2 regions of the Kitasatospora sp. NPDC101183 genome follow, and region 1 is predicted to be linked to the other one. Evidence: riboswitches for the same ligand, from Rfam matches in the RefSeq annotation. Region 1 holds a riboswitch; the other holds the start of a gene.
The links. A riboswitch is a leader RNA that binds a small molecule or an ion and turns the genes downstream of it on or off. The one in region 1 is predicted to bind guanidine.
Positions count from the first base shown of each region.

Region 2: it holds a riboswitch for guanidine, as region 1 does, so the genes downstream of both, ACIRRS_RS03175 (MBL fold metallo-hydrolase) here and ACIRRS_RS19005 (DMT family transporter) in region 1, are expected to answer to the same signal.

Region 1 is NZ_JBIWOW010000012.1:198,823-205,939, forward strand. It holds gene ACIRRS_RS19000 (MFS transporter) at 1-1,121, opposite strand, end outside; gene ACIRRS_RS19005 (DMT family transporter) at 1,220-1,534, opposite strand; guanidine-III (ykkC-III) riboswitch at 1,577-1,642, opposite strand; tRNA gene ACIRRS_RS19010 (tRNA-Cys) at 1,727-1,798, shown strand; gene ACIRRS_RS19015 (xanthine dehydrogenase family protein molybdopterin-binding subunit) at 1,874-4,204, opposite strand; gene ACIRRS_RS19020 ((2Fe-2S)-binding protein) at 4,201-5,298, opposite strand; gene ACIRRS_RS19025 (FAD binding domain-containing protein) at 5,295-6,161, opposite strand; gene ACIRRS_RS19030 (beta-N-acetylhexosaminidase) at 6,460-7,117, opposite strand, start outside.
Region 2 is NZ_JBIWOW010000002.1:222,378-229,494, forward strand. It holds gene ACIRRS_RS03165 (hypothetical protein) at 1-165, shown strand, start outside; gene ACIRRS_RS03170 (hypothetical protein) at 316-693, opposite strand; guanidine-III (ykkC-III) riboswitch at 962-1,027, shown strand; gene ACIRRS_RS03175 (MBL fold metallo-hydrolase) at 1,039-1,899, shown strand; gene ACIRRS_RS03180 (hypothetical protein) at 1,896-2,174, opposite strand; gene ACIRRS_RS03185 (NAD-dependent epimerase/dehydratase family protein) at 2,261-3,142, shown strand; gene ACIRRS_RS03190 (hypothetical protein) at 3,132-3,749, shown strand; gene ACIRRS_RS03195 (DHA2 family efflux MFS transporter permease subunit) at 3,753-5,144, opposite strand; gene ACIRRS_RS03200 (MbtH family protein) at 5,141-5,326, opposite strand; gene ACIRRS_RS03205 (amino acid adenylation domain-containing protein) at 5,323-7,117, opposite strand, start outside.

The DNA of each region.
Region 1 (7,117 bases):
GCCGCCGCCCAGGCCGGCACCGCCGGGACGAGCACCAGCGCCGCGCCCGCGATCGCCACCGCGCTCAGCAGGAAGCCGCCGCGGATCATGACCGCCCGGTAGCGCTCGGCCCCGGGCCGGCCCTGGAGCCAGGAGCCCAGCGCCCAGGAGAGCCCGCCGCTGGTCAGGGTGAGCCCGGCCAGCGTCGGCGACAGGCCGCGCTGGGTGACCATCATCAGCGGGACGAACGCCTCGGCCGCGAAGAACGCCCCGGCCGCGACCCCGCGCAGCAGGATCACCGTGGGCAGGCCCCGCCCGGAGCGCAGGGTGCCGGTCGGCAGCAGCCCGAGGACGGCCGGGGCCAGCAGCGCCACCCCCGCCGCGCCCGGGACCAGCCCGATCAGGTCGAGCCGCTGCCCGGCGTACTGGAGCAGGCCGGCTCCCAGCGCCGCCATCGCGGCCAGCAGGGTGCGCCGGCGGTCGAAGTCGGCGCCCTTGAGCACCGGGTGCTCGCGCTCCGAGCGGGCCAGCGCCGGGCCCATGACGGCCAGCGGCAGCAGGATCAGCGCCGGCACGGCCAGGAACACCCAGCGCCAGCCCAGGTGCTGGGTGACGGCCCCGGAGACCAGCGGGCCGACGATCGAGGGCAGCACCCAGGCCGAGGAGAAGGCCGCGAAGACGGCCGGCCGCAGCCGCTCCGGGTAGGCCCGGCCGACGACCACGTACAGGGCGACGATCACCAGCCCGCCGCCCAGCCCCTGTATCGCGCGCCCGGCGACGAACACCCACATGCCGGGCGCCGTCCCGGCCACCACCAGGCCCACGCCGAACACCGCGATGCCCGCGAACAGCGGCTGCAGCGGCCCGCGCTTGTCGCACCACTGGCCGGAGACGACCAGGGCGAACAGCGTGGTGGTGAAGTAGCCGGAGAAGGCGAAGGCGTACAGCCCGAGGCCGTCCAACTGCCGGGCCGCGACCGGCATCGCGGTGTTGACGGCGGTCGCCTCGAAGGCGATCACCAGGACCACGGAGACGATCCCCAGCGTCAGCGCGCGGTAGCGGGCGCCGAGCACCCCTCCGCCGGGGTCGGTTCCGGAGGGCGGAGGGGCGGTGTCGACCGAGGTGGGGGAGGCTGTGGTCATACGTAACATCGTAAGTGCCGACTGGTTCGTTGACCCCTGACGGGAGTCGCTGTTCGCCTCCGCCCCGGGGCGTAGGTCCGGCGGGTGGGTCCGGCGGGTCAGTGCAGCACCTTGAGCCCCACCACGCCGGAGACGATCAGCAGCAGGCAGCCGATCCGGGCCGCCGTCACCGCGTCCCCCAGCACGGCCATGCCGTAGACCGCGGTGCCGACCGCGCCGATGCCGACCCAGACCGCGTAGCCGGTGCCGATCGGGATGGTGCGCATCGCGTACGCGAGCCCGCCCATGCTGAGCAGCAGGGCGACGCCGAAGACGACGCTGGGGACGAGACGGGAGAAGCCCTTGGACGATTCCAGGGCCACCGCCCACACGGTCTCCAGGAGACCGGAGACGAGCAGAACGAGCCAGGCCATGACGGCCACCTCCGCAGTTCACAGCGGCCGGGTTGCCGCTGAACTGCGCCGTCTTGTCGTCACCGGGTACGACGCGCTCGTCCGGGGTGGCGGGAAAACAGCCACCGGATTCCGACGGTAGCACACTTCGCCATGCAGAATTTACAATACGGCGTTGACCTGATTCGCGAATTCCGCCATCCTGAATTCACTGGCCGTGTGCCCGAGTGGCTCAGGGAACCGTCTGCAAAGCGGTGCACGCGGGTTCAATTCCCGCCACGGCCTCGATGGAAAAGGAATTGCCGGTCGACTCCGAAAAGTCGACCGGCAATTCCGCGTTTCCGGGGATCCTCCCGGATCTCAGGCCGAGACGGCGTCCTCCGGCCGGATCGGCAGCCGGCCGACCGGCAGGCCGGTGGCGGCCCGGACGGCGGCGGCCACGGCCGCCGGGGCGACCACGGCGGGGACGGCGCTGACGGCCTTGGCGCCGAAGGTGGCCACCACGTCCCGCTCCTCCAGCAGCGCGGCGATCCGCACCTCCGGGGTGTCCAGCGCGGTCGGCAGCCGGTAGCCCGTCAGCGAGGGGTTGAGCAGCAGGCCGCCCTCGGTGCGCAGGTCCTCCAGCAGGGCCAGGCCCACGCCCTGGGCCACGCCCGCCTCGATGCGGTCCTCGATCTGGCGCGGGTTCAGCGCGCGGCCCACCTCCTGGGCGACGGCCATCTCGACCACCCGGACGGCGCCCAGCTCGATGTCCACGTCCACCACCGCGCGCATCGCGCAGAAGGAGATGGAGACGAAGGCGTCGCCCTGCCCGTTGTCGTCCAGCGGCTCGGTCGGGTGCGGGCGGCACTGCGCGGTCGCCCACAGCTCCTTGCCCTCCAGCGCCTCCGCGACCGGCATGCCGAGCACCCCGTCGTAGGAGGTGATCTTGCCGTCGGCGATCTGGAGCAGCTCGGCGGACATCCCGAAGTTGGCCGCGATCGGCTGGAGCAGCTGGTGGCGGACCATCAGCGCGGCCCGCTCGACGGCCCCGCCGGAGACCCAGGTGTGCCGCCCCCGGGCGGAGGGCCCGGCGACGGACTGGTCGCTGTCGGCCGGCGCCAGGTAGACCTCGCTGACGCCCAGCACGGTCTGCACGATCTGCCGGGCCAGCGTGGCGAAGCCCTGGCCCGCGTCCACGGCCGCGCAGATGACGGTGGCGTGGTCCCCGCTGACCCGCACGGTGGCGGTGGAGACCTCGTCCTCGCCCTCGGCGCCCAGCATGTGCACCATGCCGACGGCGTAGCCGATCCCCCGCCGCACCGCCGCCGGGTCCCCGGCGCCGCCGGGCCCTCCCGGCAGCAGCCACTCGGCGTCCGGGTCGTCCACCGGCAGGGCCGGCAGCGGCTCGGCGGCCACCGCGTCCAGCAGCGCCTTCACCGGCGCGGGGCAGGTGACGGCCTGTCCGGTGGGCAGCGGGTCGCCGGTGGACATCGCGTTGCGCCGGCGGATCTCCACCGGGTCCACGCCCACCCGGGCGGCCAGCTGGTCCAGCTGCGACTCGTACGCGAAGCAGGCCTGCAGCGCGCCCTCGCCGCGCATCCGCCCGGCCGGCGGGTTGTTGGTGCGCACCGCCCAGGCGTCCACGAAGACGTTGGGGCAGTTGTACGGGCCGACGGAGAAGGCCGTCGCGGCGGCCAGCGCCTCGGAGGAGACGTCGGCGTAGGCCCCGCCGTCCAGCAGGACCTGCGCCTCGACCTTCACCAGGACGCCCTCGGCGTCGGCGTGGTGGCGGTAGCGCAGCAGCGCGGGGTGGCGCGAGGTGTGGGTGTGGAAGGACTCCTCGCGGGTGAGGGTCATCTTCACCGGGCGGCCGGTGCGCAGCGCCAGCAGGGCCAGGGTGACCTGGAAGGAGAGGTCCTCGCGGTCGGTGGTGGCCCCGGGCACGCCGGTGGCGACCAGCCGGACGCGGTCCGGCTCCAGGCCGAGGCAGGCGGCGGTGCGGTCGCGGTCGCCGTGCGGGTCGGTGGAGGACAGGTGCAGTTCCACCCCGCCGTCCGGGCGCGGCACGGCGAGGCCGGCCTCGGCGCCGAGCGGGGCCGGGTCCTGACGGCCGACCTGGTAGAGGCCCTCGACGATGATCTCGCCGGCCGCGTCCGGGTCCCCCGTGCGCAGCGGCAGGTGGCGGAAGAGGTTGCCGTCCGGGTGCAGCGCCGGGGCGGTGAAGGCCTGCTCGGGGTCGGTGACGGCCTCCAGCGGCTCGTAGTCGACCGCGATCAGACCGACCGCCAGCCGGGCCGTGTCCGGGTGGTCGGCCGCCACCGCCGCGACGGGCTCGCCGTGGTGGCGCACCACGCCGACGGCCAGCACGGGCCGGTCGGCGACGATCGGGCCCGAGGGCGCGCCGTCGGGGCTGCCGTCCGGGCCGGGCGGCAGGTCGGCGCCGGTGACGACGGCGTGCACGCCGGGCAGGGCGAGCGCGGCCGAGGTGTCGATGCCCCGGATGCGCGCGTGCGGGTGCGGGGAGCGCAGCACGGCGCCCCAGAGCAGGCCCTCGGCCCAGAGGTCGGCCGCGTACGGGTAGATGCCGAGCGCCTTGGGCAGGGCGTCGCCGCGCAGCGGGGAGCTGCCCAGGCCCGCGGCCTCCGGTGCGGCGCCGCCCGCGCCGCCGTCCTGCTGGAGTGCTGCGCCGATGTCGGTAGGCGACGTCATGATGCGTGGTCGTCCTCGGGGAGGCGGATGCCGTGGGCGGGGGTGGCGTGCGGGGGCACGGCCGCCGGGTCGTAGCCGGGCAGCGGGGTGCCGTGCGCGGGGGTGGGCTCGTAGACGGGGGCGTCGTACCCGGCGTCGTAGCCCGCGGCCTGCTGGTAGCCGTCCGGGTAGCCGACGGGCACGTAGGTGCCGTGCGCCGGGGTGGCCTGGTACGGCTGTTCGGAGTAGCCCTGGGCCGGCTGGTAGACCTGGTCGTCGGCGGCCTGGGCGGGGATGACGGCCTGGTGGGCCGTCAGGGCCGAGGTGTCGTACACGCCGGTGTCGTAGCCGCCGGCCGGGTCGGCGTACGGGGAGTTCGGGTCGGCGAGGGGCGCGGTGACGGGAGCGGCGGCGGCCGGGGCGGCCGGCGGGGCGGCCTCGATCCAGGCCTCGGCATCGGCGTAGACGGGCTCCTCGACGACGGGCTCGGGCGCCGACTCCTCCACGACGGGCGCCGGGGCCTCCTCGACGGCGGCGACGGCGGCCGCCTCGGCCTCCTCGGCGTCCAGGGCCCGGGCGTCCGCGACGGTCTGGACGGCGGCCAGCACGCCCCGGTAGCCGGTGCAGCGGCAGAGGTTGCCGCAGAGCGCCTGCCGGGCCTCGACCTCGGTGGGCCGGTGGTTGCGCTGGAGCAGGTCGTGCACGGCCATCGCCATGCCGGGCGCGCAGTAGCCGCACTGGACGGCTCCGGAGGCGGCCAGGGCCTGCTGGACGTCGCTGGCGCCACCGGCGGCCGAGAGGCCCTCGACGGTGTTGACCTCGCAGTCGGCGGCCAGCGCGGCGGGCACCAGGCAGCCGGCCACCAGCTGGCCGTCCACCTGCACCGAGCAGGCCCCGCACTCGCCCTGCTCGCAGCCGTCCTTGGCGCCGGCCAGGCCGAGGCGCTCGCGCAGCACGTAGAGCAGGCTCTCGCCGATCCAGGCGTCGGTGACGGGCCGTTCGAAGCCGTTGACCCTCAGGGTGTACGAGGCGCAGGGGCGCAGTTCACGGCTGACCTGCGGGGTGCCCGGGCCGAGCGGGTCGGCGTCGAGGGTCTCGATGGGGTCCGTAGTCACTTCAGCGCCCTTCCCAGTGCCCGGCGGGCCAGCACCGCCACGGTACGCCGCAGCCGGACGGCCGCCGCGGTCGGCCCCTCGGTGACGGCCTCCCAGGCGCCCTCGGCCCCGTAGTCGGCGGGGACGCAGGCGGCGGCCACGTACTCGCCGAAGGCGGCGGTGGCGGCCGGGTCGATCTCCCGGCTGCCGTCCCAGTCGATGCAGCCGGCGACCCAGGCCTCGGCCTCCAGCGGGCGCAGCGGCACCGGCGCGACGGCTCCGACGGCGCAGCGCACGCCGCGCCGGGCCGGGTCGAGGACGAGGGCGACGGAGGCGGTGGCGCGGGCGGGGCCGCTGCGGCCGGTGGCCTTGAGGTAGACCTGCGGCGCGTGCAGCAGGGGGACGCGCACCCAGGTGAGCAGTTCGCCGGGGCGCACCGGGTCGAGCCCGGTGAGCAGGTGACTGACCGGCACCTCGCGGGTGCCGCCGGCGCGGGCGAGGGTGACGCTCGCCTCCAGGGCGGTGAGCACCGGGAGGGTGTCGCCGGCCGGGGCGGCGGTGACGATGTTGCCGCCCAGGGTGCCGACGTTGCGGACCTGGGGCGGGCCGGCGGTGCGGGCGGCGTCGGCGAGCGCGGGGATGAGCGCGGCGAAGTCGGGGCGGTCCATCCGGGCGTGGGTGAGTCCCGCGCCGAGGACGGCGGTGCCGCCGTCCTCGTAGCGCCAGCCGCGCAGTTCGGTGATGCGGCCGAGGCCGAGCAGGGAGGCGGGGCGCAGCCGCCCGGCGTTGACGGCCTCCATCAGGTCGGTGGCCCCGGCCACCGGCACCGCGCCCGGGGCGGTGGCCAGCGCCTCGACGGCCTCGTCGAGCGAGGCCGGCAGCATGATCGTCCGGTTCACCTGGGTCCCACCGTGCTCCACTTGCTCATCGATCGCCTGCCGCCGCGGCACCGGCCGTGCTGTCCGCGTCGGCAGCCCGGCCTGGCCCGTAGGGTACGGGCGATCGGGCCGGGTTGGGCAACTCTGGCACACAATGCTCGATGATCATTTCGGGGCCGCTGAACGAGGCTGCCCGATTGGGACGGATACCGGGCGGTATCTGCCCCGACCCGGACCGGGCCAGGGCAGATGTTCATCTGTTCTTGACGTCAGATGATCGCTCATTAGTTCCCGACGAGGGCTTTCATCGCACCGGGGGCGGCCCCTCGATCGGCCGGCCGACCACCCCGGGCCACCGCTGCCAGGGGTGCGGACCGTCGACCGGGCGGTACTCCACGCCGAGCGCGTCCAGCACGGCGAGGTGCTCCCCCAGCCTCCGCTCGAAGCCCGCGTAGTCGCGCTCGGCCCCCTCGCGCGGCAGCTCGGACCAGGCCACCTCGGCGAAGGCCGCGAGCCGGGGGAAGGCCCGGTAGTCGATGTCCCGGGCGCTGTCCATGAACTCGCTCCACAGGTTGGCCTGCGTCCCGATCACATGACGCGCCGCCTCCTCGTCCAGCTGCGCCGGCACCGGCTCGAAGCGGTAGACGTCCTCCAGGCTCCGCACGAAGCCGACCGGGATCGGCTCGTCCGGCCCGTCCGCCTGCCGGTGGTCGAAGTAGACGTACTGCTCGGGGCACATCACCACGTCGTGCCCGGCCGTCGCCGCCGCGATCCCCCCGCCGAACCCCCGCCAGGAGGAGACGGCCGCGCCGGGGGCCAGCCCGCCCTCCAGGATCTCGTCCCAGCCGATCAGCCGGCGCCCGCGCTCGGCCAGCCAGCGGTCGAAGTGCCGGATGACGTGGCTCTGCAGCTCGTCCTCGTTGGCCAGGCCGAGCTCGCGGATGCGCGCCTGGGCGGCGGCG
Region 2 (7,117 bases), on a different contig from region 1:
AGGGAATGGGAGGAGGGCGAACTGCTGCACCGCATCGAGCGGATGACCCGCCGCGAGGCCGTACGGCCGGACGGGGCGTGGGCGCCGGTGTTCACGGTGATGCGCACGCTCGCGGGGCTGCACGGCGAGGGGAACGTACGGCTCACCGTCTGGTTCGACTCCTGAAACCCGCCTGCCCCCGCCCGCCGCGTACGGGCCCGGCGTCGACGTGGCTGCGCCCCGCCACGGGCGCGGTGGTCCGGTGTGGCGGGGCGCAGGAGTGCTGAAGCCGGTCAGGGCAGGGTCATCGAGGAATCAGCGAAGGCTGCTGGTGCGTCAGTTCGCGGCGATCGGGTCGGTGCCGTAGCTCCAGTTGCTGCCGGAGCGGCCGTAGACCTGGATGGGGTCGGTGCCGACGGGGTTGTAGTAGACGGTCGCGCACGTCCCGGGGTTGATCCTCGGGGTGACCGTGGAGATGAGGGTCTGACCGGTGCGGGCGTTCGTGATCCACAGGTAGAAGTCGTTCGCGGAACCCTGGTTGTTGCAGATCTGGCCGGTGGCGGTCCCGTTGTAGTTCCAGCCGTTGAGACAGGTGCCGAACCGGCAGTAGGTGTCGCTGGCGGCACTGGCGGTGCCGGTGGTGGCGGCGAGGCCGCCGAGGGCGATGGCTGCGGCCGCGAGGCCCTGGACGGTGCGCTTGGTGACGATACGCATGGGAAGTCTCCCGTATCAGGCATGCGGGGGTGGCCCTGCTGCCTTCCCCCCGCTGGCACCGATGAGCCTAGCCACGGGGCGAGGGGCGCCGTAGGGACACTCCCGGCCATATCCCGTGTGGGGCGCCGGCGCGGCGGTTGCGCGTGATCGCCCGGCGCTACGACCGCCCCTGACCTCGCGGAACGCCTCCCCACCCGCGGTCGCCTCCGCGGGCGGGTCGACGCGCCCACCTTCGTCGCGGGTGTGATCCGCGTGCTAGCGTCCCCGTGGCGGCGCACTGGTGTTCGCCCCGGACGAGATGTGCGCCGTACCCGGCTTGCCAAGACGACGCACCTGGGAGACGTCATGGCCGATGCACCGATCGCCCGTCCGCTCGATGTCCGGTGGATCCACGGGTCTCCGTCCGCGAAGCACAACGGCGACCCCGACATCCAGATCCACCACTATGACGAGAACACGGTCATCCTTCGGCAGAACAAGGCCGTCAACTACGAAGCGCCGTTCCTGTACCTGCTGTTCGGCCCGGATCGGGCCCTGCTGATCGACACCGGGGCGACGGCCGAGCCCGCGTACTTCCCGCTGCGGGAGACGGTCGACGCGCTGGTGAAGCGGTGGCTCGTGCGCAACCCCGCGTCCAGGAACCGGGTCTACGGCCTGGTGGTGCTGCACACCCACCCGCACGGGGACCACGTCGCCGGCGACCGGCAGTTCGCCGGGCGGCCCGCGACGACCGTGGTGGACGCCCAACGGACCAGTGCCTGGCCCTACTTCGGGTTCGACGAGGACCCGGATGCGGTGGCCCGGGTCGACCTCGGCGGCGGCCGGGTGCTGGAGTGCCTGGCCACCCCGGGGCACCACGAGGCGGCCGTCACCTACTACGACCCGTGGACGGGCCTGCTGTTCACCGGCGACACCGTCTACCCGGGCCGGCTGTACATCGACGACTGGCCCGCCTTCGGCCGCACGATCGAGCGGCTGATCGCCTTCGCGCAGGCCCGGCCGGTGACCCATGTCCTGGGCTGCCACATCGAGATGACCCGCGACCCGGGCGTCGACTACCCGATCCGCACCACCTACCAGCCCGAGGAGCCACCGCTCCAGCTCACCGTGGAGCACCTGCACCGCATCCGGGCGGCGATCGCCGAACTCGGCGACGAGCCGCGGAGGTTCGCCCTGGACGACCTCATCCTCTGCCCCAACTCCTAGCCGGCGGCGGGCGCGATGACGGTCTCCGGCAGGTAGGTGAGGTCGGGCACGCGGACGGCGCCCGCCCCGGGCGAGGCGAGGGCGAGGTTGCCGGTCGGGAAGTGGCCGGGCGGGCAGTGGGCCTCGAACTGGCGCCGCACGATCGACAGGTTCCGTTCGTGGATCGGCGGCGGGGGCGCCTGGGCGAGGATCAGGTCGCCGGACAGTTCGGGCTTCCAGCCGGGCGGGAGGGCGAGCCGGGCCCTTGTCAGGAGGCGGTAATGCTCGGGGTTCATCGGGTCTCCTCTGCCGCTCCCCTCACGGTACAGCGCGGGGCGCCGTAGGCTCGGCGGATCGTTGGTGCCGGTGGGGAGGGGTCTTCATGGTGGGGCATGTGCTGGTGACGGGGGCGGCCGGGCTGGTCGGGGGCGCGGTGGTGCGGCGGTTGCGGGTGGCCGGGTGGGGGGTGGTGGGGGTCGACCGGGTGCCGGGGCCGGAGGTCCGGGTGGTGGCGGATCTGCGGGAGGAGGAGGCGTGGCGGCGAAAACTCACCGGCGCCGTCGCCGTGGTGCACGCGGCGGCGCTGCACGCGCCGCACGTGGGGGCGGTGCCGGACGGGGAGTTCTGGGAGGTGAACGTCGAGGCCACCCGCACGCTGCTGAAGGCGGCGGAGGAGGCCGGGGTGCAGCGGTTCGTCCTCACCTCCTCGGCCTCGGTCTACGGGCACTCGCTGGTGCCGGCCGACGGGTCGGCGGTCTGGGTGACGGAGGAGACGCCCTGCCGCCCGCGTGACGTGTACGACGAGACGAAGCTCGCCGCCGAGCGACTGGTCCTGGACGCGGCGGGGCGGATGGGGACGGTGTGCCTGCGTATCGCGCGGTGCTTCCCGGAGCCGCCGGCCGTCCTCGCCCGGCACCGGCTGTACCGGGGCGTGGACCTCGCGGACGTGGCGCGGGCGCACGAGCTGGCCGTGAGGACCATCGGCGCCTCGGGGGTGCTGAACATCGCCGGCCCGTACCCGTGGCGGGAGGCGGACGGGGAGCGGCTGTGGCGGGAGCCCGCCGCACTGGTGGCGGAGCGGCTGCCGGAGGTGGCGGCCGGGTTCGGGCGGCGCGGCTGGGAGCTGCCGGCAGCCGTGGACCGGGTGTACGTGTCTGGGCGGGCGGCCGACGTGATGGGCTACCGGCCGCGCTACGGCGCACCCGAACTGCTGGGCTTGTCGGGTGATCATTCCGAGTGCCAGGCTGGCGCCCATGGCACATGATCAGACCGGCCGGATCATCGGCGCGGGGTTCGGGCTCGTGTTCGTCCAGGCCAACGCGGGCGCCCTGCCCGAGGCGGTGGGCGTGCCGCTGCGGGTGGTGTCCGTGGCCGCGTTCCTCGCGCTGGTCGGGGTCGGCCGCCGCTGGGGCGGGCGCGCGGAGCGACACGAGGAGCGCGGGACCGTCTTCGGGCGCCGGTACGCGGTGATCGTCGCCGCCGAGGTGGCCGCGGTGGCGGCCGGGCTGGCGGTGGTCAAGAACCTGCTGCACACCCCACTGGCCACCGTCCCGTGGATCGCCTTCGTCGTGGGCGTGCACTTCTTCGCCCTCGCGGCCGCGTGGCGCCGGGCCGAGCTGCGCGTGCTCGGCGCGGCGGTGGCGGCCTGCGGGGCGGCCGGACTGGTGCTGGCCTTCGGCGGGGCGCCGGAGGCGGCGGTGGCCTCGGTGGCCGGGATCGGGCCGGGGGCGCTGCTGCTGGGCTCGGTGTGGTGGTCGTCCGTCCAGGAGCACCGCCGGTCCGCGGAGCCGAAGCAGGAACCGGTGCCGAAGCAGGAGCCAGTGCCGAAGCAGGAACCGGTGCCGGACCCGGAGCGGACGACCACCGCCTGACCGTCAGTCCCCGGGCGGCGGCCCGGGCGCCTCGACCGGCATCCGTACGGCGAGCAGGGCGCCTGCCGCGACCAGCGCGGCCGTGAGCCCCAGGGCGATCCGGTACGGCCCCGCGCCCGCGCCGTCGCCGAACGCCCCGATCAGCGCGGCCGCGGCGGCGATGCCGAGGGCGCCGCCAAGGGTGCGCACGATGGTGAACAGGCCCATCGCCCGGCTCATCCCCGGCGGCGGCACGTCCGCGAACCCGGCGATCTGGACGGTGAGCACGGCGGTGCCCAGGACCAGGCCCACCGCGAACATCAACCCCCGTACGGCCCACGGGTTCTCGGCGAAGCCGAGCCCGGCGAGCACCGCGGCCGCCAGCAGCAGCGCGGGCAGGGCGAGGCGGCGCGGGCCGAGCCGGGGCAGCAGCCGGTCGACGGCCTGGGAGGCCGCCATCAGGCCGATCGCCTCGGGGAAGACGCTCAGCCCGGCCTCCAGCGCGGAGGCACCGAACGCGGCCTGGTGCAGCAGCGGGACGAGGAACAGCGCGCCCATCAGCCCGGCGGAGGTGAGCAGGGCCAGCCAGGTGGCGGCGCCGAAGGTGCGGTCGGCGAGCAGCCGCAGCTCCACCAGCGGTTCGGCGGTGCGCAGTTGGTGCCGCACGGCGAGGGCCAGCAGGGCGAGGCCGAGCGGCCCGGAGAGGGCGACGCCGGGCGAGGTCCAGCCGTGCGCCGGGCCGAAGCCCAGGGCGTAGACGAGCAGGCCGAGTCCGGGGGTGGCGAGCAGGAAGCCGGTGGTGTCGAAGCGGCCGGCAGGCGGCTCCTCCTCGGCCCGCAGCCCGACGGCGCCGAGGGCCACCGCCGCCACGCCGATCGGGACGTTGACCAGGAACAGCCAGTGCCAGCTGAGGTGTTCGGTGAGGAACCCGCCCAGCGGCGGCCCGAGGGCGGGCATCAGGGCGGTCGGCACGATGAGGACGCGGCCGAGGCCGGCGCGCTCGTGCGGGGCGAAGGCCCGGAACAGCAGCGTCATGCCGACGGGGGTGAGCAGGCCCCCGGCGACGCCCTGGAGGGCGCGGGCGGCGGCGAGCCAGCCGAGGTCGGGGGCGGCCGCGCTCAGGGCGGAGGCGGCGGTGAAGGCGGCGAGCGCGGCGAGGAAGACCCGCTTGACGCCGTACCGGTCGCCGAGCCAGCCGGCCACGGGCAGGCCGAGGGCGAGGCCGACGAGGAAGGCGGTCTCGACGGCGTTGGCGGCGGACAGGGGGCGGCCGAAGTCCTCGGCGATGCTGTACAGGGCCGGGTTGACGATGGTCGAGTCCAGGCCGTTCATGCACATCGCGGCGGTGTAGACGACGACCACCGCGGCGCGCCCCGCGAGCAGGGGGCGCGTCGCGGCCGGGGCGGGTGCGCTCACAGGTCGGTCCAGTGGGCGGTGATCCAGGCGAGGGCGTCGGCGCGGGCGCCGGGGCCGTGGGCGACGGTCCAGCCGGCGGGGACGGCGGCGAAGGCGGGCCAGAGGGAGTGCTGGCCCTGGGAGTTGACGAGGGCGAGGAAGTCGCCGTCCGCGTCGAAGGGGTTGGTGGGGGCGTCGCTCATCGGGTGCTCTCCAGGCGGTCGGCGATCACGCGGGCGATGTGCGCGATCGGTTCGGGCAGGGTCATGTCCTTGTGCGAGCAGGCGACGTCGGTGTTGTCGATCCGCCCGGTGACGTAGGGCGCCCAGAGCTCGGGCACCAGGGTGTCGTCGATGGTGTCGACGGTGGCGCGGAAGAACCGCACGTCGCCGTCGAAGGGCCGGTGGTCGTGGCCGCGCACGAGGTGGTTGGTGTGCAGGTAGATGCGGTTGAGGGCGTCGACGGTGGCCTCGTCGAGCCCGGCCAGCGGGCTGCCGGCGCCGCGCAGCAGGGCGCTGACGGCGGGGAGTTCGAGGGCCTGGCCGTCGAGGTCCTCGGGGCCGAAGCCGCCCATGGTGAGCAGTGCCTCCAGGGCCTCGGCCTGGTCGGGGACGGGCAGGTCGCGGAAGCCCTCGGCGGGGTAGGCGTCGAGGATGGCGAGGAGCTCGACCTCCTGGCCGAGGTCCTGGAGCCGGACGGCGAGCGCGTGGGCGATGATGCCACCGGTGGACCAGCCGAGCAGCCGGTACGGGCCTTCGGGCTGGACTTCGCGCAGCCGGTCGGCGTAGTGCGCGGCGAGCTCCTCCAGCGTGGCGGGCAGCGGGAGTCGGGCGGTGGCCGCGCCGACGCCCTGGGCCTGGAGGCCGTAGATCGGCACGTCGGGGTCGAGGTGGCGGATCAGGCCGGTGTAGCACCAGCTGAGGCCGCCGGCCGGGTGGACGGCGAACAGGGGGCGCTGCCGGCCGGGGGCGGCGGGGCGCAGGGGCAGCAGCACGTCCAGGGCGTCCACGGCGTCGGCGGCGCCGGACAGGCTGCTCTCCAGCCCGGCGGGGGTGGGGGCCTGGAAGAGGGTGCCGATGCCGATCTCGAGGCCGAGGACCTCGCGGATGCGCCCGGCGAGGCGGACGGCGAGCAGGGAGTGACCGCCGAGGGCGAAGAAGTCGTCGTCCACGCCCACGGTTTGGGCGCCGAGGACTTCGGCGAACAGTTCGCACAGCTGCTGTTCGCGGGGGCTGCGCGGGGGCCGTCCGCCTCCGGTGGGTGCGGGCGCGGCGGGGGCGGGCAGGGCGCGGCGGTCGAGCTTGCCGTTGGCGGTGAGCGGCAGGCGCTCCAGCGGGACGACGGCGGAGGGCACCATGTGGGAGGGCAGTTCGGCGGCGGCGTGGGCGCGCAGCTCGTCCGGCTCCGCGTGGGAGACGGCGTAGCCGACGAGGCGCCTGTCCCCCGGGGTGTCCTCGCGGACGATGACGGCGGCGTCGGCGACGGCGGGGTGGGCGGCCAGGACGGCCTCGATCTCGCCGAGTTCGATGCGGAAGCCGCGCAGTTTGACCTGCTGGTCGGCCCGGCCGAAGTACTCGAGGACGCCGTCGCGGCGGCGCCGGGCGAGGTCGCCGGAGCGGTACATCCGGGTGCCGGTCTCGCCGAAGAGGTGGGCGTACGGGTCGGCGACGAAGCGGGTGGCGGTGAGGTCGGGGCGGCCGAGGTAGCCGCGGGCGAGGCCCGCGCCGGCGACGTACATCTCGCCGGTGACGCCGGGCGGGAGGGGCTGGAGGTGCTCGTCGAGGACGTAGACGCGCAGGTCGGGGATGTTGACGCCGATGGTGCTGCTGCCGGTGGTGGCGGTGCTCGCCCGGTCGAGGGCGAGGTGGGAGACGTGCACGGTGGTCTCGGTGATGCCGTACATGTTGACGAGGACGGGGGCGTGCTCGTCGTGGCGCGCGTACCAGTCGTCGAGGCGGGCGAGTTCGAGGGCCTCGCCGCCGAACACGACGTAG